4 regions of the Peribacillus sp. NPDC097224 genome follow, and region 3 is predicted to be linked to each of the others. Evidence: riboswitches for the same ligand, from Rfam matches in the RefSeq annotation. Region 3 holds a riboswitch; each other region holds the start of a gene.
What was found. Region 3 has a riboswitch for S-adenosylmethionine ahead of ACIQXR_RS03620 (5-methyltetrahydropteroyltriglutamate--homocysteine S-methyltransferase). Riboswitches for the same ligand answer to the same signal wherever they lie in the genome.
Positions count from the first base shown of each region.

Region 1: another riboswitch for S-adenosylmethionine. It lies ahead of ACIQXR_RS04375 (methionine ABC transporter ATP-binding protein); the one in region 3 lies ahead of ACIQXR_RS03620 (5-methyltetrahydropteroyltriglutamate--homocysteine S-methyltransferase).
Region 2: another riboswitch for S-adenosylmethionine. It lies ahead of ACIQXR_RS10735 (sugar ABC transporter substrate-binding protein); the one in region 3 lies ahead of ACIQXR_RS03620 (5-methyltetrahydropteroyltriglutamate--homocysteine S-methyltransferase).
Region 4: another riboswitch for S-adenosylmethionine. It lies ahead of ACIQXR_RS07770 (methionine ABC transporter ATP-binding protein); the one in region 3 lies ahead of ACIQXR_RS03620 (5-methyltetrahydropteroyltriglutamate--homocysteine S-methyltransferase).

Region 1 is NZ_JBIWDK010000002.1:158,200-163,865, reverse strand. Features, by position in the region: gene ACIQXR_RS04385 (thioredoxin family protein) at 1-190, shown strand, start outside; gene ACIQXR_RS04380 (O-acetylhomoserine aminocarboxypropyltransferase/cysteine synthase family protein) at 530-1,840, shown strand; SAM riboswitch class I at 1,953-2,064, shown strand; gene ACIQXR_RS04375 (methionine ABC transporter ATP-binding protein) at 2,209-3,243, shown strand; gene ACIQXR_RS04370 (methionine ABC transporter permease) at 3,236-3,904, shown strand; gene ACIQXR_RS04365 (MetQ/NlpA family ABC transporter substrate-binding protein) at 3,920-4,753, shown strand; gene ACIQXR_RS20540 (YuzK family famiily protein) at 4,908-5,060, shown strand; gene sufC (Fe-S cluster assembly ATPase SufC) at 5,491-5,666, shown strand, end outside.
Region 2 is NZ_JBIWDK010000004.1:263,106-268,771, reverse strand. Features, by position in the region: gene ACIQXR_RS10745 (hypothetical protein) at 399-572, shown strand; gene ACIQXR_RS10740 (GTP-binding protein) at 973-3,714, shown strand; SAM riboswitch class I at 3,804-3,910, shown strand; gene ACIQXR_RS10735 (sugar ABC transporter substrate-binding protein) at 4,024-5,139, shown strand; gene ACIQXR_RS10730 (sugar ABC transporter ATP-binding protein) at 5,207-5,666, shown strand, end outside.
Region 3 is NZ_JBIWDK010000002.1:11,415-17,080, forward strand. Features, by position in the region: gene ACIQXR_RS03595 (hypothetical protein) at 1-196, opposite strand, end outside; gene ACIQXR_RS03600 (SH3 domain-containing protein) at 385-1,122, opposite strand; gene ACIQXR_RS03605 (outer membrane protein assembly factor BamD) at 1,368-2,405, shown strand; gene ACIQXR_RS03610 (hypothetical protein) at 2,400-2,555, opposite strand; gene ACIQXR_RS03615 (PTS sugar transporter subunit IIC) at 2,567-3,604, opposite strand; SAM riboswitch class I at 3,822-3,921, shown strand; gene ACIQXR_RS03620 (5-methyltetrahydropteroyltriglutamate--homocysteine S-methyltransferase) at 4,007-5,110, shown strand; gene ACIQXR_RS03625 (hypothetical protein) at 5,146-5,666, opposite strand, start outside.
Region 4 is NZ_JBIWDK010000003.1:222,266-227,931, reverse strand. Features, by position in the region: gene ACIQXR_RS07795 (YheC/YheD family endospore coat-associated protein) at 1-470, shown strand, start outside; gene ACIQXR_RS07790 (YheE family protein) at 531-734, shown strand; gene ACIQXR_RS07785 (hypothetical protein) at 793-984, shown strand; gene ACIQXR_RS07780 (hypothetical protein) at 1,014-1,238, opposite strand; cobalamin riboswitch at 1,467-1,668, opposite strand; gene ACIQXR_RS07775 (MBL fold metallo-hydrolase) at 1,760-2,581, opposite strand; SAM riboswitch class I at 2,908-3,017, shown strand; gene ACIQXR_RS07770 (methionine ABC transporter ATP-binding protein) at 3,087-4,103, shown strand; gene ACIQXR_RS07765 (methionine ABC transporter permease) at 4,090-4,758, shown strand; gene ACIQXR_RS07760 (MetQ/NlpA family ABC transporter substrate-binding protein) at 4,809-5,630, shown strand.

The DNA of each region.
Region 1 (5,666 bases), 150 kb from region 3:
AACACTAGAGCTGTTCCCGGAAATGAAGGCTGGAAAAATGAACATGAATTATGTCCAGACATTGGCTGAACGATATGAAATTGAGAGCGTACCCTGTCTTTTGCTTTTTGAAAAAGGAAAGATGACAAAAAAAATATATGCCTTTCAGTCTGTTCCTTATTTGTATGGATTGCTGAAAGAGATAAGCTAAAAGCCGATCCTACATGGATTGGTTTTTTTGTTGAAGTCATGGGGGGGAAATAGCATTCGTATTAATGATTGAATATTCTAATAACTAATTGACTACCTGCTACTAAAGTGCTATATTTTGTATGAAGTACATACGTTATAGACGCATCATACACGAGGATGGAATGTCTGCCATTTACAAAACGCGCTTATCCAGGCGACATCGTTCAATAGGGAAATTTCTATGGACGGTGGCGGGAAGTTCCGACTTCTTCATATTATAAGGTTCCTTGCATATAACAAGAGAAGAGGCAATATCGCTTTAATCCCTACTAAAACAATGGAAGAAGGGGAGAATATAATGACAGAAAAAAATTACCGCTTTGAGACGTTGAGTGTGCATGGCGGTTTAAAAGTCGACGAAACGGGTGCCCGCGCCGTGCCCATTTATCAAAGTAATGCTTATTTGTTCAAAGATACAGATCATGCAGCGAATCTGTTTGGATTAAAAGAGAATGGCTATATCTATACGAGGCTTCACAATCCCACTGTCAGTGTCTTTGAAGAAAGAATGGCCCTGTTAGAAGGGGGAATCGGTGGATTGGCAGTTGCAAGCGGCATGGCCGCTATATCCCTTTCCATCCTTAATATCGCTGGTATGGGGGATGAAATCGTTTCTGCTTCAACACTGTACGGCGGGACCTATAATTTATTTGAAAATACACTCCCTAAATACGGAATCAAAGTGAAATTCGTCTCACCTGATGATCCGGAAAATTTCAAACGGGCAATCACTCCACGAACGAAGGCCATATTTGCCGAAACAATCGGCAACCCAAGCTTAAGGGTTCTTGATATCGAAGCAGTGGCGGAAATAGCCCACGAAGCAGGGATACCTCTTATTATTGATAACACTTTCGCAACGCCGTATCTGTGCCGACCAATAGACTTTGGGGCGGATATTGTCATCCATTCAGCTACAAAGTGGCTATTGGGTAATGGTACGACATTAGGGGGAGTCATCATCGACGGTGGTAAATTCGATTGGAATTCGCCTAATTATCCAGGCTTTACGGAACCTGACCCTAGTTACGATGGACTTGTCTATTCCGAAGCGGTAGGGCCTGCTGCCTTTATCACGAAAGCGCGTGTGCAATTGCTTCGGGATTTGGGACCGACGTTAAGTGCTCAAAGTGCATTCCAGTTCACGCTTGGCCTGGAAACGCTCCATGTCAGGATGAAGGAACACCTGTTGAATACGAGGACGGTCATTCAATACTTGGAGAATCATCCGGCAGTCTCATGGGTTTCTTATCCGGGTAACGATGATCATCCCGATAAAGCCCTAGCGGATAAATACTTGCCTAAGGGAGCCGGATCTGTGGTGACGTTTGGAATTAAGGGTGGACGTGAAGCAGGTTCCACACTCATCAATTCGGTTGAGTTATGGTCGCATGTCGCCAATGTCGGGGATGCTAAAAGCCTAATCATCCACCCAGCAAGTACAACTCACCAGCAATTGAATGATGCAGGACTGGTCAAGGCCGGTGTCAGTGCCGACCAGGTTCGCCTTTCAATCGGTATTGAAAATGTAGACGATTTACTTGAAGATCTAGAGCAAGCGATTGAAAAAGCGACGAATATCGTGTCAGTGAATTCTCAAAGAGTTTAATGGAGAAACAGGTACACCCTAGGATTTTACATTGCACTCCTTTTTTATCTGTGTTAAAATTTCAGACATAGTAAAGTGAATGTTAAGACAAAAAAGAATAGTCCATATATAGCTCTTATCAAGAGAGGTGGAGGGATGTGCCCGTTGAAACCCGGCAACCGACAAGGATTTTCCTTGGAAAGGTGCCAATTCACACAAAGCGTAGAGGCTTTGGGAGATGAGAGGAAGGCCTGCTTTTCCCTGCCTTTCTGCTCATGCAGAAGGGCTTTTTCTATTTTCTTTGAATCATAGAGGATAGATTCATCAGGAGGCCATAAAAATAAATCGACTAAATTCATAGGCTTAATTGGATAAAGAGGTGAGCATACATGATTACATTGTCAAACGTCAGTAAACTTTTTCGAACAGGAAAAGGAAATAGCGAAACGATTCATGCCGTGAATAGTGTGAATTTAGAAATAAATAAAGGTGAGATTTTCGGAGTCATCGGATACAGTGGGGCTGGCAAGAGTACGCTCATACGTATGCTGAATGGGTTGGAACGGCCTACTGAGGGCTCCGTGAACGTTGCGGGAAATGAAGTTTCAACAATTAAAGGGTCTAAGCTTCGTAAAGCCCGTCAAGAGATTAGCATGATTTTTCAGCATTTTAATCTCTTATGGTCAAGGACCGTTCAAGAAAATATATCCTTTCCTTTGGAAATTGCGGGCATCTCCAAGCAAGAACGCATCAAGCGCGTCAATGAACTCATTAAGTTAGTTGGATTGGAAGGAAGAGAAAAAGCGTATCCATCGCAGCTAAGTGGTGGACAAAAGCAAAGGGTGGGAATAGCGAGGGCTCTTGCCAATAACCCGAAAGTGCTTTTGTGTGATGAGGCCACGTCCGCTCTAGATCCCCAGACAACCGATTCCATCCTGGAATTGCTTGTGGATATAAATCAACGCCTTGGTTTAACCATTGTCTTGATTACACATGAGATGCATGTCATTCGGAAGATTTGCAATCGAGTGGCTGTGATGGAAAGTGGACGGGTAGTCGAACAGGGAGCTGTCCTGGAAGTATTCAGAAACCCTAAAGAACAGATGACTAAGCGTTTTGTTCAGCAGGTGACGGAACCAGAAGAGACAAAAGAAACGATGGAGCATTTGTTTGAACGGTATCCAGCAGGAAAAGTGATTCAACTGACATTCGTGGGGGATCATGCAGAAAGCCCGTTGATCACAAAATTGGTACGTAATTTTGAGTTGGATGTGAACATTGTCCAGGGGAAGATATCACAAACGAGAAGCGGCTCATATGGAACATTGTTCATCCACCTTGATGGCAGTGAAGATGAAATGCTCCGCGCAATCGAATTCATAAAAGCACAGCAGGTAGGCGTGGAGGTGATTACTCATGCTTGAAGAATTATTGCCGAATGTAGATTGGGAAGACATCATAGAAGCGACGAAAGAAACGCTGTATATGACAAGTATTTCAGTTGTAGCGACCTTTTTTATAGGGATACTATTGGGGTTGCTTCTGTTTTTAACAGGCAAGGGGAATATGTGGGAAAATCGGGGCGTTAACGGTGTGTTAAGTGCTTTCGTCAATATTTTCCGTTCGATTCCATTCCTTATCTTGATTGTATTATTAATTCCGTTCACCAAATTACTTGTCGGTAGCATGATTGGTGAGAATGCGGCATTACCAGCACTCATTATCGGTGCAGCACCGTTTTATGCGCGGATGGTCGAAATCGGCCTTCGTGAGATTGATAAAGGCGTGATTGAAGCGGCTAAATCAATGGGAGCCAAAACCAGCACCATCATTTATAAGGTCCTCCTTCCAGAATCGATGCCGGCCCTTATATCAGGCATCACGGTAACATCGATTGCATTGGTTGGATACACGGCAATGGCAGGTGTCATCGGGGCTGGTGGATTGGGTAACTTAGCCTATCTGGACGGTTATCAACGGAATCACAACGACGTTACCCTGGTAGCGACGATTGTCATATTAATTATTGTCTTCATCATACAGATTATCGGTGATGTGATTACTTCTAAATTGGATAAAAGATAAGGGGAGATGAAAAGGATGAAAAAGTTTTTAGGGTTTGCATTCGTTCTAGTTTTATCAATTGCATTGGCGGCTTGCGGAACGGATAAAGAGAAAGATACAGGTAGTGGCGATGATACGAAGAAGTTAGTGGTGGGTGCATCGAATGTACCACATGCAGAGATTCTTGAAAAAGCGATTCCTCTTCTTAAAGAAAAAGGCATTGAATTGGAAGTGGAAACATTCCAAGACTATATCTTGCCAAACAAGGCTTTGAACAATAAAGAACTGGACGCGAACTACTTCCAGCACATTCCTTATTTAGAATCTCAAATTAAGGAAAATGGATATGATTTTGTTAATGCAGGCGGCATCCATATTGAACCAATTGCTTTGTATTCACAAAAATATAAAAGCATTGATAAGCTTCCAGAAGGAGCAACAATCATTTTAAGCAGCTCTGTTGCAGACCATGGACGTGCCTTATCACTTTTAGAAAAGAATGGCCTGATTACTCTTAAAGAAGGCATTGATAAAACGACAGCTACAGTAAAAGATATTGTCGAGAATAAGAAGAACATTAAATTCGATGCAGATTATGAAGCGGCATTACTTCCGAAGATCTATGAAAGCGGCGAAGGAGATGCGGTCCTAATCAACTCTAACTATGCAATCGACGCTGGCTTGAATCCACTTAAAGATTCCATTGCAATAGAAGATTCTGAATCACCATATGTGAACGTGATCGCTGTTAATAAAGGTGACGAAGACAAAGAAGAAATCAAGACGCTTGTGGAAGTATTACATTCCAAAGAAATTCAAGATTTCATTCTTGAGGAATATGAGGGTGCAGTCGTACCTGCAAAGGAATAAAGCAACGAAAGACGACCTGGATTTCCAGGTCGTTTTTAAGTTGGGGTTTAAAGTTGAAAGCAAAGGGTATAGAATAGACGAAGAAACAAAATGATTCACAAATTTGAAAGGATGGTTCACTATCAATACTTTAGATTTAAACGTAACGAGCGAAATGGAAAAAGCTATGCAGTTATCACATGGGGTTGGGTACAGTGAATACAGCAGAAATTTAGACCTTCGTATCGAGGTTGAAAAAGTAAGAGATAGGGAACATGAGCAATGCAATAAAATGGTTCTGGAATTACAACGTAAAATCCACGGATAAGCATATATTAGAGTCTTTCAAAAATCGGTCTGTAGAGGTAAAATGAAAAGTGATCTGTTGACGTACCGGATCCTGCTCATTACTCCTGCAGATCGATTTTTTTCATGATAAGGGCCAACCGTCTTCCCCTTGAACTTTTCGGGAATATCTTATTATGAATGGAATCCCGAATAATTAGCTAACATTAACGAAAACTAAAATAAGGGCATATTTGCAGTGAAAAGCCTTTATACGGTCGTTTTATAACAATAGGGCAGGTTTCCACTCCCTAGCGAGTAAAAACCTTCATCTATATTAGTTGATTCTAAATTGGATTTGTTATAAAATTGTAATGAGAATAAAGTGAGAATGATTTTTTGAAAACTATAGTCAAGAAAGTGATTTTCACTTTCTGTAATAAAATAGGAATTAAGTTCACGGAGGTATTATTATGTCAGGTTCAACATTAACGGTAAAAGATCTTCATGTATCAATAGAAGGAAAAGAAATTTTAAAAGGGGTTAACCTGGAAGTAAAAGGCGGAGAAATCCATGCAATCATGGGGCCGAACGGAACAGGTAAATCCACTTTATCTTCAGCAATCATGGGTCACCCTAAATATGAAGT
Region 2 (5,666 bases), on a different contig from region 3:
AGTATTACTAAGAAAATAAAAAAACGCCCCTACTTAGAGGGACGAGTTGTGTGCTCGCTTTACCACCCATATCCGCGCTTTTTTAAAAGCCACGGCAATCAGTCAACGTACGGTCCATACGGAGCCAATATTATTAAGCTTTGCATGTTGGTTTTTTTGATTCCCATCAAAACCTAGGTTTCATCGTAAGGAGCTATTATAATCTAGAGATAATTTAGCAAATTCAGTATACTAAGTCAATAGGATGAAGTCTTCTTTAGGACAGGATATTAGTCCTAGAGAATCTGGTATGGTTTAAAACGGTTTATGATCAATCGAAAGAATCGTAAAAACTCCCTATTATCTTTCTACCTTCATCTATATTATAATAGAAGTAGAACACTAAAGGAGACAATATGATGTCTGAAAATAAAAAGTTGAGCCTGGCGGATGCTGTCAAGCAGAAATTGGCGCAAAAGCAAGCTGAAACAAGTAAAGATAAACTTGAAACCGGTGTTGTGAAAAAAACAAAACCGCTTAAAAGCCAATTAACTAAAAAGCCCAATAATCAACGTAAGCGCACAGGGGTATAATCCCAATTTGTCAAAGGACAATTACTGTTCAATGCTTATCAGAGAGCAGTATCCTTCATGATCAAAGGTGCTGCTTTTTTTATATTATTTTATTTTTACCATTTTAAGGTAGTGTGTAAACGGGGATTCTGGTAATTTAATGGTATAGGAGAAATCCCTCGCATTGCTTCATATCCTGGTGAAATCCATAAAAGCATATTTTAAGGGAGAGAGTCGATTTGTTAAAAACATTACAAGCCCGGCGGTTTCTGTTTTAAACTTGTAAGAGTTATGACATGTTGTTACCATATTGTTTTGTTAAAATAATAATTTGGAGCTTTGACAGATCATTTTCTTATCTAAAGGAACCTATTGATTTGATCCTTTACTTGAAAATATGAAATATATCGGGGGAATTACGATGGAAGAACAGCTGATTGGCAAAAAGTTCTATGAAACGATGATTGATGACATAAATAAGCATCCGATTCAAGCCTTGGGAGAAATGTTTCTCGTGGAACAAAAAAAGGAAAGATCGGATTTAACCACAATCAGGTTTGCCCAGGGGGAAGTGTACTTCCTGCATCATGACTTTGAGGCGGCCATATTTAAATGGGAGAATATAGAGGGCAATCTTGCTGAATGGGCTAAGAAGAATATTGCTGATGCCTACTTTGAGCTAGAGATGTATTCGACGGCAGAAGATATTTATAAAGCCATTAATACGAGCGAACCTGTATTAAAGACGGAAGTCCTTCTGCAACTGTTTTCACTATACATAGTAGAAACAAGAAATGATCTGGCATCCAAAGTGGTGAAGGAAGCAGTCGATTTCCAACCGGATTATCCAAATGTCACGGAAATTGCGCGTTCCTTCTTTGAAGCGCAAAAGGATTGGAATAGCGCGATAGTTTTAGCGGCCAACGAAAGTATCCGTACGGAGTCAATGGCTTGGTTCGATGTTTTGAAAACATACATCCAGCAGGGCGTTGCACAATCGACGGCTCCGGATTATTTCGCGAACGTGCTTAGATCCTTATATAATCTTGACCAAGATCGTTTTGAGAAAATGACGGTAGCCCTTTGGAAGAACTATAAATATACGGATTCTTACTTTGAATGGCTTAAGGTCATCAATAAATTGATCGATGAAATCGAATTGAACAACGGGGATGTTTGGGATGAGCTTTCCGTCTATTATCGCGATGCCTATGCAGGATTACTAGAAGGTACGCATTTAGTCAAAGAGTTAAGTCCTGTCGTACCAAGACTGTTGGAAAATTGGTTAAAAATCGCTGAAGGGGAGATTTCGTTATTTGCAGCGGCATCTGTCCTTTCCTGGAATGAGATTTTCCCAGATACAGTGAGCGCACTTGTTGTTCAAGATGCAGAAAGTCTGTTAGCGAAATCCCCTAGATTGGGAGGCGGTCTCGAAGCAGGCGAAAAACTGATTCACTCCATCATTCAATGGGCAGAGAGCAATGATCTATTAGTCGGCAATAAGCTGAAATGGATGGTTGAGGGAATTAAGGATATGAGCAATTTCAATCTGCTTCTTGTTGGAAGTGCAGGAAATGGCAAGACATCCTTCATTCAATCGATAGCGGGTGAAAGCATTGCAGCGGAAGACCATTCATCTCTTGTGAGCGTTAAAGATGGCGATGACCTGGAAATCTATGAAATTACCGATACAGATCGTAAAATGGTCGAAGAGTTAACGGAGTTGGATGAAACGCGTCGTCAACGCGGAACGATTGTCGATGTGACACTCATCAGTGATTATTTGAGAAATAATCGCCTGCGTCTACTGGATACTCCAGGATTTAATGGAGAGAAAAGCGTAGACCCTGACTTCCAAAATTACTTACTGGAGAGCGATGGAGTGATGTTCGTTCTGGATGCACGGGCACCTTTCACGGGCAGTGAACGTGATTTGCTATTGGAAATGCAACAAATGGCCCCTAAACTTCCTATTCATTTCTTGCTGAATAAAATGGATACCATCTATAGTGATCAAGTGGCAGTCAGGATGGAAGATGAAACATGGGATAAGGTGAATGCTTATTTCCCGAACGCGAAGGTATTTGCTTTCTCCAAGCTTTATGACAGCAAACAGCAACTGCAGGATCTAGCCGTCTTCCTTCACGCAAACTATCAAGATAGCAATTGGAAGGAAATGAGGGCGGAGAAGCTCCTTGCCTTCACGCGTAAAACTTTATCCTATCTATTAGAAAAACGGGCAGCGAATGAACGGAAATGCGAGCATTCGATTTCTTGGAATGAACAGATGGAAGTGAAGTTGAATGGCGCTACGAATCAGTTGACTGATTTGGAAAAAGAAAAAACCGAAAACATTACAAGATCTTATCGCTTATTAAAAGAAGAAGTGAAAAAACAGCTTTCCACACGAATTCCTGAATTACTGCGTGATTGCTCTAAAACATTATCTGAGAATAGTGACTTTAGCCAAGTGCATATACAGTTGAATCAGGAAATGAACGATCGGATCCAGGCATTTATATCCGATAAAATCATGCCGCAGTATTTCCGCTCGCTTCAAGACTGGATTGCTACATCTGAGTTAGAATTCACGCAAAGCCAACAGTTCATGGATGAGATGAGCGCAGGCTTCAATGAGCTATACAAAGAAGAACGTATTGTACTGGCCGGGGACTTCCGGGTCTTGGATGACTGGCGCCGTGATGCGGACCGGATGACAAGCAGCATCCGAATAGAAAATGTAAACATATTACTAAGAAGGACCCCATCTCAGTTGATTCTTAAGGGAGCCGGGAAGCTATTTGGTGCGATTCCGCAAAATAAAGCGAATATGTACAATCGATATAAGAAGTTCTTGGAAAATGAAGACTTCCAGGATGTTGCCGATATGATCAGTGACAGATTCCTTACTCAGTTTGGATTGTTCGAAAAATCCTTGGAACGTGACATATCCCTGTTCTACCGCAGTCCATTTGCCATCCTTGAAAAAAATATCGAACAGACGAAAGCCGAAATCAAAGAACAGCAGGCTACATTGGAACATATGAGACAAAATCCTGAAGTCTACCGTGATCCGATTACCCTGTTCGAAGTGAAACTGCGCCAATTCGAACGCCTTGAAAAAATCGAGAAAAGACGCCTGGCGAAACTGCAAGGAAAATAAAACATTTAAAATATTCTAAAAACTATTGACTTAATGACTATATCCCTATAAAGTGGTACTTACCATAACGAAACGTAACACATTATATTCTCTTATCAAGAGTGGCGGAGGGACTGGCCCTACGATGCCCAGCAACCGTTCCAATTAGGAATTGGTGCTAAATCCTGCAAAACAGAAATGTTTTGACAGATAAGAGAGGGATAAGTCTGCAAACCAGCTGATTAAACCTCTCTATTTTAGAGAGGTTTTTATTTTGTGTTTATGCCGAGCTAACAGATAAGAATAATGTAAAAAATAGGGGGAATTAAAATGGGAAAATCAATTTTAAAAGGAGCTTTCGTTTCAGTCATCGCTTCGGCGTTGCTTTTGACGGGGTGTTCTTCGGGACAAAGTACAGGGGAAGCGAAAAAAGAGGAAAAGGTATCTTTTGAAAATGTTCCAGAGCGATTTGCGAAAGGCGAGGGAGCTAAAATTAAAGTCATTCGTAAAATTGGCGGCGATGATCACACGGCCCAATACTTAGCAGGGGCGCAAGAAGAAGGAGAAGCACTTGGCTTCCAAGTAGATACTTTTACGGCCAATGGCGATACGGCTAAATTCCATGACGCCATCGCTCAGGCTCTGGAGGAAGACTATGATGGCTATATCATTTCCCATGGTGATGATGCAGCGACAGTGAATGACGTACAAAAGTTGGTTGATGCAGGGAAAAGCGTAGTCACATTCGATTCCATCGGCGATTTAACGAAAATTGATGGGGTAACAGTAACCTCACAAGATGACGAAGCATTGGCAACTCTTGCTTTTGACAAATTGATTGAAGAGCAAAAAGGCGAAGCGAACATTGCATACCTTTGGGTAGATGGTTTCCCTCCTATGGTGAGAAGAAATGCCGTGTATCAAGAAAAGCTGAAAGAAAATCCTGGCATTCATGAAATTGAAAGATTCGGAGTGGCATCTTCAGATACTTCGGTCCAGACGCAAAATGCCGTCTCAGCGATGTTGAACAAGTATCCAAAAGGTAAAATAGACGCAATTTTCGCAACCTGGGATGCATTCGCTATCGGAGCAGCTCGTGCGATAAAAGAAGCGGGGCGCGATGAAGTGAAAATCTATGGTATTGACGTGTCCAATGCCGACCTTCAGGAGATTCAAACAAAAGGAAGCTCATGGTCGTATACCGCAGCGGTTGATCCGAAGTTGATTGGTGCAGTGAATATGAGACTGCTAGCGAAAAAACTAGCGGGGGAAGAAACGCCGCAAACCTATGATTTAGAAGCATCATTGATATCTCAAAAACAGCTTCAATCATCGAAGGACGCTGTCAATATGACCAATCTATCCGGCATTGTTCAAGGCTGGGGAGTATCAACGGAATTTGAAGAAGACTGGATGAAAGTATTGAAAGAACATTATAAGAAGTAACGATCAGAATCAGTAGACACTCTCTTTCAAGTTGAAGAGAGTGTCTGTTTAATGGGAGGGATTGGACATGGGCATTCAACTAGAAATGAAACAAATATCGATTGAGTTTCCAGGTGTAAAAGCGCTTAGTGAAGTTGATTTTTCAGTACAGTCGGGAACAGCACATGCATTGGTCGGCGCAAATGGAGCAGGGAAATCGACGCTAATGAAAGTCTTATCAGGAGCTCATGTCCATTATACCGGCGACATTTTTCTAAATGGCCAGGTACAGGATATCCGTTCGCCAAAGTCGGCACAGGAAGCTGGCATTCAAATTGTGTATCAGGAAGTGGATACGGCCCTCATTCCTTATTTAACGGTTGCGGAGAACGTGATGCTGAATGAATCCGTACAGAACATGGGGAGAAAACAAATCATCAAGTGGAAGGAATTACATAGAAAAGCGACGGAAATCTTGGAAGAAATGAACATCCATGTGTCTTCGAAAAAACTGGTAAGGGACCTTACGTTGGCCGAAAAGCAGATGG
Region 3 (5,666 bases):
CAACTTTTTTCTTCAACATCATTTTCTTTACCTCTGTAGTCCCACTCAGCACGATATACTCTGGTGAAATATGCACATCAATGTCTTCTTCACCTGACTTCTTTTCTATTAAACCCGCCATCATCTTTGCCGTAATGGGGATGGAAACCCCCTCCGTTGTAGCCTTATTGATTATATCCTTGAATTTATCAAACATGATTTCCCTCCCTTGCCCTATGCAAAAAACTCCGTTGAATCATCTTATTCAAGATTGGGTAATTGCGGAACGACCCATTACCTCCCCTTCACACCCTATTACCATATTTTATCAGTATCTGCCCTGTTCAAACAGGTGACCACCCTCAAATAAAAAAACGCCACTCGGGATGAGCGGCAGTTAACGTCTTATTTTTTCTTCTTCAATTCGACTAGTTCACTGGTTTTTTTACCATTGACGAAGGCTTTAATCAGGCCCACATTTTTCGCGTAATATCTAGTAGAACCATTACTTTCCTTTACTTCAACAACCTTATTGAAGGTCCCTGCTGGTGTTTTGACGGTTTTACTCATCGATGTAACCTTAGCGATGTACGTATTACTTCCATCCCAGCTTTCCCATTTAGCTCCGACCTTTAGCGGGTAACCTAAAGCGATAAAATACTCTGATTCGGGCCAACCGATATAATAACCCTCACCCGTTTCTTTTTCAACTTCCTTCCAGCTCTCCCCGGCTCCCTTTAGGTTCCAGATTGTCCAAACCTTATTGTACTTTTCCCCAGTGCTCGAGTGGGTATATTTTTTTCCGTTACTTTTATAGACATACACTTTGGACGTATCCCTTTTATAACTCGCCACTTTTTTCTTGAACTTTAGAAATTCCGTGGATACATAGGCTTTTTTCTTATTATAACGGATTTCGGACCATCCTGATTTTGTTTTGGAATAGACCGTTACTTTGGTTCCTTTTTTCAACGAGCCCACTTTTTTCGCCTTATCGGAAGCCTTCTCCCTGACATTCAAGTTGCTTGCTGTCACAGTGGCACTTGATGTACTCGCCGCATCGGCTGTCGCGGTGAACGGAAATGCTAGGCTACTAATGAAAAGGATGGCCATCATCATTTTGAATAATTTGCTTACATTCATACTATATTCTCCCCCTGATCTCTTACCTAAATACCTAAATATGATATAGGTATTTTATCATAAATAATTGAAAAATAAGGTTTATAAGTAAAATAAAAGAAATTAAAAGCTATTTCATCTATAAAACAAAGACAGATGAATGCCCTCAAACAAAATAATTTAAATTTGGTATTACTCCCTACAGCATTAAAATTCTGGTAAAATTAATTCACGCTAAAATGGCGAACGATAGAATAGGAGATTACATGATAAAAAAAGGACTTTCACTATCCGTTACCCTCCTCTGCTTATTCTTCCTTGCTTCATGTTCAAATGATGGGTACCAGGATGCTTTGGACAAGGGGATTGAATATCTAGGAAAACGGGATTACCATCAGGCAGCCATCCAATTCGAATTGGCCTTAAAGGAGAAAAAAAGGGATGAGGATGCCTCCGCTTATCTAGATCAGGCAAATCATATGGATACGGCAGTCACTGCATATGAAGAAAAAGAATTTGATACTTCCCTTGAATCTCTAAATGCCGTCATTACGAATAAAAGCACGTTGAACACGTTGCAGACCGAAGCTAAAAAACTAAAAGAGGAAATCCTTGCTGATCAGGAAACAACTTCTTCGTTTGAAGACACGATGAAGATTGTGAAGGAACTTATCGCAAAAGAAAGTTACAGTTTAGCACAAAAGAAATTACAACTTTTAGAAAAAAGCTTCGAGTCGGATGAATTGCTATCAAGCTATCAATCTGAGTTGACTAAACTTACGGAACAAGTCGATCTTGCCCTGAAAGACCAGGAAGAAACGCAACCAGAAGAAAAGAAAGTAAAGAAAACTGAAGATAAGAAAACCGTAGAAAAAGCCGACGGTCAAAAAACTGCGTACCAACTATATCAAAATGGCCGTTATGGGTTCTCCATGTACTATCCCAAAGGCTTAAATATGGACACCCCGCCAACCAATGGTGATGGAGCCAGGTTCTATAATGAGGAATTTGAAATTACCGCCTTTGCTAGCCATACGAATATAATCAACGATGAAGAAACGATTGAAATGTATTATGAAGATGCTTTGAAAAATATCACAGAAGAAATCGCCTATCAGCGACTTACGGACGATTGGTATGTCATTTCCTACGAAGAAAATGGGAACGTTATCTATAAGAGGTACTACTTTAATGATCAAGTGGGCACTACCTTTATCATTAGCTATCCCGCTAGCGAACAGGAAAAGTACGGTCCAATCACTTCTCATATCGCAGAGACCTTCACCCCATCCACCAACTCATAACGGGGTGAGGACGAGGCCATGAGAATGAAAATGAATCAGGGCCAACATCAGTACCGGGGAGATTCTAGATTGAAAGGTTACATTCCCTTTGAAAATAGCCGCACCATCAAAAGAAGCAGCCAGGTCCCTTTGCCTGGCTGCTTCTTTCATTTACCCTCGTATTATTCAAAATGCAAGGTATAGTCTTCTGCTTTAATCCATTTTAATTTCTTTGAGAAAACGTAGATTAGTACAAGGTTCAACACAATCGGAAGAATGAAGAAAATGATGACCATGATGGATATGTTACTGAAAATCCATCCGCCTTCCGCCAGTTTCATGTAGTTCAAGGGACCGACCAATCCCGATAAACCAAATCCAGCACTATATGGGGTCCCTTGTATGTTTAACAAACCTGCCAACGCACCAAGAATAGCTGACGTGATTAACATGGGAAACGCAATTTTCGGTTTCATGAAGAAATTCCTCATTTGAATCTTAGGGGAACCCAACACATGGGCTAAAGCCGTCCCTAATGAATTCGCTTTGTAGCTTGCAATGGCTAGGCCAACACCAGCTGCCACGATGCCTAGGTTGGCCGCACCAGATCCTATCCCTGAGAGCATAATGACCGTCGCTACCCCAACCGTTGAAATGGGCGATAAGATAATAAGACAGAAGATAACGGAAATAATGGCTCCCATCAAAATGGGTTGCAAGGACGTCACGTTAGCGATGCCGACTCCTAATAGTCCCGTAGCGGATTTTACGTATGGCAGAATGAAGTATCCAATCATGCCTGGTACCAAGATACTTAAAGTCGGCATCAAGAGAATCGCATACGCCTTTAATTTGTCGCCAATTAATTGCAGGAACAATACCGTCAATGCCGCGGTAATTCCGGTATTGATGACAACGCCAATCCCATTAAGGGCAAATAAACCGTCAGCCGTTTTCTGGATGGCACCACTTCCGACCATGGCCGCTATCCCGATACTGGCCGTTTGAATGGATGGTAGCTTGAACGAAATCCCGACCATCACCCCAATCATGACAGGTAACAAACTCATCACGAAAACGGTGATATCGAATATATGCTGTAACACGGGAAAATGTGGAATCAATAGTTTAAGTATTTCCCCTAACAAAGCATTCGGAATTAATGAAACGACAATCCCTATGCTCATCCCCGTTAATAATTTATTAAAAAAATCTTTCATCTAAATAATCCCCTATCTCGCTATAATGTACACAATTATAAGAAATATTCTGACAATAGTCAAAGGATTTTTTTTAATACTTCACCGCGAAAGTGTATAAAAGTATTTTGAATAAGAGAAACTTACTTTCTAATAACGCATATATTCTAAATTATCTGTTTTCTATTGACCTTTACTAATACTACCTGTATAGTCGTAATTAATTGAATAGTTCATATTCTTATCCAGAGAGGTGGAGGGACTGGCCCTTTGATACCTCAGCAACAGACTTTACTGTACTGTGCTAATTCCAGAAGTGTTCAACTTGAAGATAAGAAGAGAATATAAGCATTGCTGATTATACCTCTTCTTTTTTTGAAAGAAGAGGTTTTTATATTTTAATAAGGAAAGTAGGAATCTACCATGTCTATCACTTTAACGAAAGCTCCATTCAAAGCCGATCACGTAGGAAGTCTATTAAGACCAGAAAGTGTACATCTGGCAAGAAAGCAACATAAAGAAGGAATCATTACCGCCGAACAATTACGTGAGGTTGAAACGAAGGAAATCAAGCGTATCGTCGATAAGCAAATAGAAATCGGTTTAGAGGCAGTGACTGATGGGGAATTCAGACGCACCTGGTGGCACTTTGACTTCTTGGAACATTTAAATGGAATCGAAGGGTATGTCACGGAAAAAGGCCTCACCTTTGATGGAATTGAAACAGAACGTTATAACGTTCGGAATACAGGAAAGATTTCTTTCAACCCCGATCACCCCTTTATTAAAGACTTTATTGAGTTTAATGAAATCGTGGACGGACGGGCTGTGGCGAAACAAACCATCCCTAGTCCCAATCAATTATTTGCGGTAGGTGTCCATAATGAAGAAATCTATCCTGACATCGAAGACTATGCAAAAGACATCATCAAAGCCTATCAAGATGCTTTACAAGCCTTTTACGATGCCGGTGTACGTTACTTACAATTAGATGATGTATACATAGCCAGACTTTCCGCTCCGGATTTCCAGTTCAAAGGAGGAAAATATACAAGAGAACAATTAATCGACCTAGCCTTGCGCGTGATTAATGGTACGTTAGAGGGGAAACCAGAGGATTTGGTTGTCACGACTCACCTTTGTCGTGGGAATTACCAATCGACTTGGGCTTTTGAAGGCAGCTATGCCCGTATCGCACCAACTCTATTGGCCAAGGAAAATGTAGATGGATTCTTCTTGGAATACGATGATAATCGTTCTGGGGATTTTAAGCCATTAGAACACATTCCAAATGACGGTGCACAAGTTGTCCTTGGCGTGGTCACTTCGAAGAATGGCGAACTTGAAGATAAAGAAACCGTTAAATCACGTATTAAAGAAGCGGCACAATTCGTGCCACATGAACAATTATGCTTAAGCCCTCAATGCGGATTCGCTTCCACACATCTTGGCAACAAGCTAACGGAAGAGCAGCAATGGGAAAAGTTAAAATTCGTCGTGGATGTCGCCAAAGAAGTCTGGGGATAAGAACAAAAAGGGACGAGCCTATGCTCGTCCCTTATTCAGCAACATCGATCGTCCTCATCCTCTTTCTTCCCCACTACATCATCTGTCACCTTATCATCGAGCTGGTTCTTCAATGTCAATTCTGCGGCCTTTCCATCACTTGGCGACCCATCGGAAAAATACATCGGAAATAAGGAAAAGAACATGATATAAAAAGAGAAATATATGAATTGGTACCAGAGGACCGACTTCTCCAAGATTCCCTGATAAACCAAACTATATATCAACAACATGCTAATTAGGTTAAAGAGGGCTCCCCCTAAGTAAATCAAACTATTCGTGAACTTATTATCATATTTTAATCCCTTGAACTCACAATGCCCATTCCAAAAGTAGTATTTTCTCACTTCTATATTGCAAAAGGAGAAAATCTTATCTCCACATCCGATCTTGATTTTTTTCTCCGTACCGCCAAATAGTGTGACAAAGAATAGATGCCCACCTAAATGAATGAGCGTGACAACCGGTAAAATCAGAAAAAAGGAAAAGAGAAATTTAGTGATATCAGACAAACCGA
Region 4 (5,666 bases), on a different contig from region 3:
TTTGGGAAGCCAATAAGGCGTCGCTCAAAAAGAGGGGGTATCTGGCCCAACGAGCGGTCATTCCAAAGAAACTGAATGGACACCGATACGATTACCGTATTCTTGTTCATTATGAAAATGGGTTTTATAAAGTGACCGGCAAGGGCGTGAGGATGTCGCAAACCCAGGAAATCACAACCCATACGCCAAGGGGGGGAAAGCTTTTTCCCTATCAGCAGCTACAAACGAGGCCGTTAAACAGGAAGTTGGCGAACATTGCGCAAAGATGTGGAATCATCCTCTCCAGGAAGTTTGGCTTTCTTGGGGAATTCTCCATTGATATCGGGGAAGATACATCCGGTGCTCTATTCATTTATGAAGTCAATTCAAAACCCATGCAATTTGATGAAGAGGAAATTGAAGCGAGCCGCCTACTACATTTAAAAAACCTGTTCATTGAATTAACTTTTCCGAATCACATAAGAAAATAACCTCCATCCTGCTTTTTCCATTATAATGAAATGAGAAACAGCGATATGGAGGTTATACATATGATTACGCATTTTCAATGGAAGCCGTTGCACAAGAATTTACCTGGCTGGAAGATTTCCTTTTACTTCAATAAATTGGCCGTCCAAGCCCTCTATCATAAAGATGGGTCCATTGAGTGGTTAACCAATCCGCCTGTAGAGTCAGAGGAAGAAAAACTCAAGGGCATGATTCATGATTTAATGGTGTACCACGTGTACGACTAAATAGAATAAAGAATCCCTCTTTGGCTAACACTAATAAAAAGCCAAGGAGGGAGTTCATTTGGATAAAGAAAAGATTACATTTCTGAAGGATACCGAGTATGACGGTAAGGATTCTGTATATCTCGATATCGATCGTATCATCAATGAAGGACTTGCTGGCGGAAACGTCTATGAAGCCGCGGACACCTTGAACATTGAGGAAGCCCATGACTTTCATGATGAAACGGAACCGAACATCAATAAAGATTGAAAACAAGAGCTTCCCTTATGGGCGGCTCTTTACTTGATTTCTTGATAGCCGAATATTTCTAGATTCACTTGGCTAAAGGCTCTTTCAAGATTTGCTTCGTATTCTTTCCTATCTTCTACGTTTTTGCCATGAACCTGGATTTCCTCAATCAAGCTTGCTCGGCAATCATCTAAAGATATCATTTCTTCCACACAAAAGTTACGCATGATTTGCGCTTTTAAATAGTCCGTAAAATGCTCAACTGTACCAAACAATGATATGGCCCCCTATGATAGCTGTCCTGTCTAATTAACAGGATTCTTTTTGAATGTTGTCCAATATGGACTTGTAAAAAACAAAAAACAACTTCCCATTCAGAAGTTGTTAGAGTGCAAACGAAACATAACAAAAATGACCATGATTCCCCATTTTTCTACAAAAATAAGAAAGCATGTTCTTGCTAATTTTTCGCACTTAACACCCCCTATCCTCGTAGGTTTCTGGCGTTGTGCTAAAAACGGGCAGGTCTCCTGGCTCATGATCATCGCTTTTCGAACCTTCCCATCTTTTCTTGCAAAAAAGACAGTGGCATTCCTTCGAATCGCTCTCATTTACAGTTGCGGGACAGCGTCGGATTCTAACCGACTTCCCTTTTAAGCAGATAAGCTACATGTTCTTATCTGCACCCATTTCTAGACGAAATACTATTTTTCAGTTTAACTGTATCAAATTTTCACTAGGATTACAATGAGGCTCCCGCCTTGTTCTTCGACCCTATCCCCCATCCTCTTATTCATCATTTCTTCCTTTCCTCTGAATACAACCTACTCTCTTTCAGTATCGATGTAATGATATGCTCCGAATCCCATTCATGACCGGATATCTCGATAAGCGGATACCGATTAGGCAACACGTTTTGCTGAATTTCATGGACTTCCAATCCTTGATCATGCAAACGCAAAATTTCACCGCGCAGATTTTCCAAGTAGCTGAGCTTTCTTTCAAACATTTCCTTCCCGTTCGGGACATACCCGGCGTGGCAGCAAAAGACCTCTACAAAATCATACCGAAGCAGTTTCTTGATGGATTCCATGATGAACGGAATTGATTCCTCCCTTAAAACGAGCTTTGTTTTCGGCGTTACAAACAGGTCACCCGAAAACAGCATGCCATTACTATGATTCAGGTAAACCATATGGTCCCTCGAATGCCCTGGTGTAAAGATTGGCTCCCATGTTTGAGTGCGTGAATGGACGACCCCTCCCAATGGTTCTGCCTTGAAGGCATCCCTGTCTCCCCAAAAAACTCTGCGGTAATCGGGATATTCGGCATCCTTTGCACAAATATCGAGGGACATCGGATGAATATAGATGGGGACGTTCCTATGTTCCTGTATCCATGCGGCCCCACCCGTATGGTCTTCATGATAATGCGTCAGCGCCACCATATCATAATCAGCGGTTTCAAAGAATGGAGTAAGTTCCTTCAACAAGATTTTTGCCCCCGTATCAACTAACATGCCATCGGTTAAGAACACATTCACGCTCATGCCTGATTTGTTTCCTTCCGGTGTCCCTTTTACGCAAACCACATCGTTTATCGTTTTCATTTCCAGCATGACTTTCCACCCCAATCATTTTTTTGGAAAACCTCATCATCCTTTATTTTCTAATTCACTTACAATAAATGTATTATCTCTCCATACTTTTTACAAGTATAATATTTTTTCTAATGATGGGAGTGATCAAAGTCCATATTCTTACGCAGACAGGCCATGTAAGATCCGGGACGTTCCGTGTAACTTAGCAAATGGCCACTATAATCTGGGCAAGTAGATCATTCGATTCATAATCTTGATAAAATTCAAAAAATAATTGACATTACTGTATTTAACAAATAATATAGATTATATTAAAAAAATAATAAAATACTAAAATAGTAATTAACTTATCAAGAGTGACTGAGGGACCAGGCCCTATGACGTCCGGCAACCGCCCCAAATCGGGAATGGTGCCCCTTCCTGCAGAATGAAATACCATTCTGAAAGATAAGACGGGATATAATTTCGCTGCCTCTTTCTGAATGATAGAGGTAGCTTTTTTATGTATAAGGAGGATAGCATCATGATTGAAATTCGTTCAGTTCGAAAGGAATATATCTCGAAGAATACCCGAGTTATCGGAGTGGATAATGTATCTTTAACCATTCAAACGGGAGAGGTTTATGGGATTGTCGGGTATAGCGGCGCGGGAAAGAGTTCATTGATTCGCTGTCTGAATCTTCTTGAGCGTCCGACCAATGGTAGCATCATCATCGATGGCGTCGACTTAACAACCTTATCAAGCCAGGAGCTTCGCAAACAACGCCAGAAAATCGGCATGATATTTCAGCATTTTTCCCTAGTCAGTTCCAAAACGGTTTTTGACAATATCTCCTTCGCCTTGAAAGCCGCCCATCAACCAAAGGAGGTCATTACCAACCGCGTTCTAGAGCTTTTGGATATCGTTGGCCTTCGTGATAAAAAAGATGTTTATCCGGCTCAACTCAGTGGCGGACAAAAACAGCGGGTCGGCATTGCACGGGCCTTAGCGAATGACCCTACCGTCCTATTATGTGATGAAGCGACATCAGCCCTTGATCCAACCACAACGAAGTCGATCTTACAGTTGTTGAAAAAGATCAATAAAGAACTGGGCATCACCATCGTGTTGATCACCCATGAAATGGAAGTGGTCAAGGAACTGTGCCATCGTGTCTCCGTCATGCAAGATGGACGAATTATCGAAGATGGCCCTGTTTATGAAATATTTTCACAACCCAAACAAGAACTGACTAAGCAGTTCATCAGCAGCGTATTGGATTTTGAACTTCCTCCCCACCTTATTAGGGAAAACAAAGGAACGATTATCAAAATACAATTTGAAGGGCAAACCGCTGGTGAATCGATACTCTCGGATACTCTACAAAACTATTCTGTCAGAGGGAATATCCTGCACGGGAAAATTGAATATATCCAGGATGTCCCTCTAGGAATCTTGATCATCGAATTGATTGGTGAGCCTGAAGAAGTGCAAGTAGCCCTTGAATACATAAGAAGCCGGACCCAATCCGTGGAGGTGTTAAATCATGTCACTGCTTGATTCCATCATCAATATTTTGCCTGACCTTAATAAAGCCTTTCTGGAAACGATTTATATGGTCGGAATTTCCCTTGCGGTTGCCCTCCTGATTGGACTGCCTCTAGGAGTGTTGCTGTTTACGACGACCAGAAATTTGTTCTTTGAACATATCACGTTGAATCGGTCCCTCGGTTTCGTGGTCAATCTAGTCCGCTCGATTCCGTTTATCATTCTTTTAGTCGCTTTGCTTCCTTTAACCGAATTCCTTACCGGGTCAACAATTGGACCGCTAGCGGCTTCCGTTTCCCTATCAGTCTCCGCCATACCTTTTTTCGCTAGGATCGTAGAATCTGCATTGAGGGAAATAGATAAGGGAGTGATTGAAGCCGCGATTGCCGTGGGCGCTTCCCCATGGATGATCATCAAGGATGTGCTTCTTCCTGAAGCAAGGCCTGGAATCATCCAAGGCGTGACATTAACGACAATATCACTCATCGGCTTCTCGGCTATGGCAGGAACAATCGGCGGAGGAGGAATCGGTGACCTCGCGATTCGTTTCGGCTATTACCGTTATGACAACACGATCATGATCACAACGGTGGTCGTTCTGATCTGTCTTGTCCAAATCATCCAAATGATAGGCGATAAGGCCTCTCACTATGTAAACAAACGATAAGATTCATGAATGTTAACGATGACACTACATTAAACAAGGAGGAATTTTTCGTGAAAAAAATCACTTCATTATTATCTATATGTGCATTAGCCCTTGGGTTGTCAGCTTGCGGAAATGACGATGCGACAACTAAAACGGAGGGCAAAAAAGAATTAAAAATTGGGGCAACGACTGGCCCTTATGCCGACATGGTGATAGAGGCCATACAACCCGGACTTGAAGACCTTGGCTACAAAGTGGACATCGTCGAATTCAGTGATTATATCCAGCCGAATAAATCACTTGGTAATGGTTCGATCGATGCCAACCTCTTTCAGCATAAAGTGTATATGGATAATTTCGCAAAGGAACATGATTTAGAACTCTCTGACCTTATTATTGTTCCAACGGCACCGATGGGCATTTACTCCACGGAATACAAATCATTGGCCGATATTAAAAATGGTGCGACCATCGCCGTTCCCAATGACCCAGTCAACCTCTCCCGTGCACTTAAAGTTTTATTGGATGAGGGCCTGATTGAAGTGGATCCGGATGTTGACCCATTAAGAATATCCGAGAAAGATGTAACAAAGAATCCGAAGAACATTCAATTCGAACCACTGGAATCGGCACAATTACCTCGTGCAACGGACAGTGTTGACCTATCGGCCGTTCCTGGTAATTTTGCGATTGCCGCCAAAATGGACCTTCAAGATGCTCTTGCTTTAGAAAACATGCCAGATACGTATCGCAATGTCGTGGCTGTAAACACTAAGGATAAAGACGCCCAATTTGCAAAAGATATCAAATCAGTTGTAGAAAGTGCCGAATTTGAAAAGGTGATTGATGACAAGTTCCAAGGCTTCGGTAAACCTGATTGGATGAAATAAGGAAACAGCAAGTATGGGTCTGCTCCTGTCTGGGGC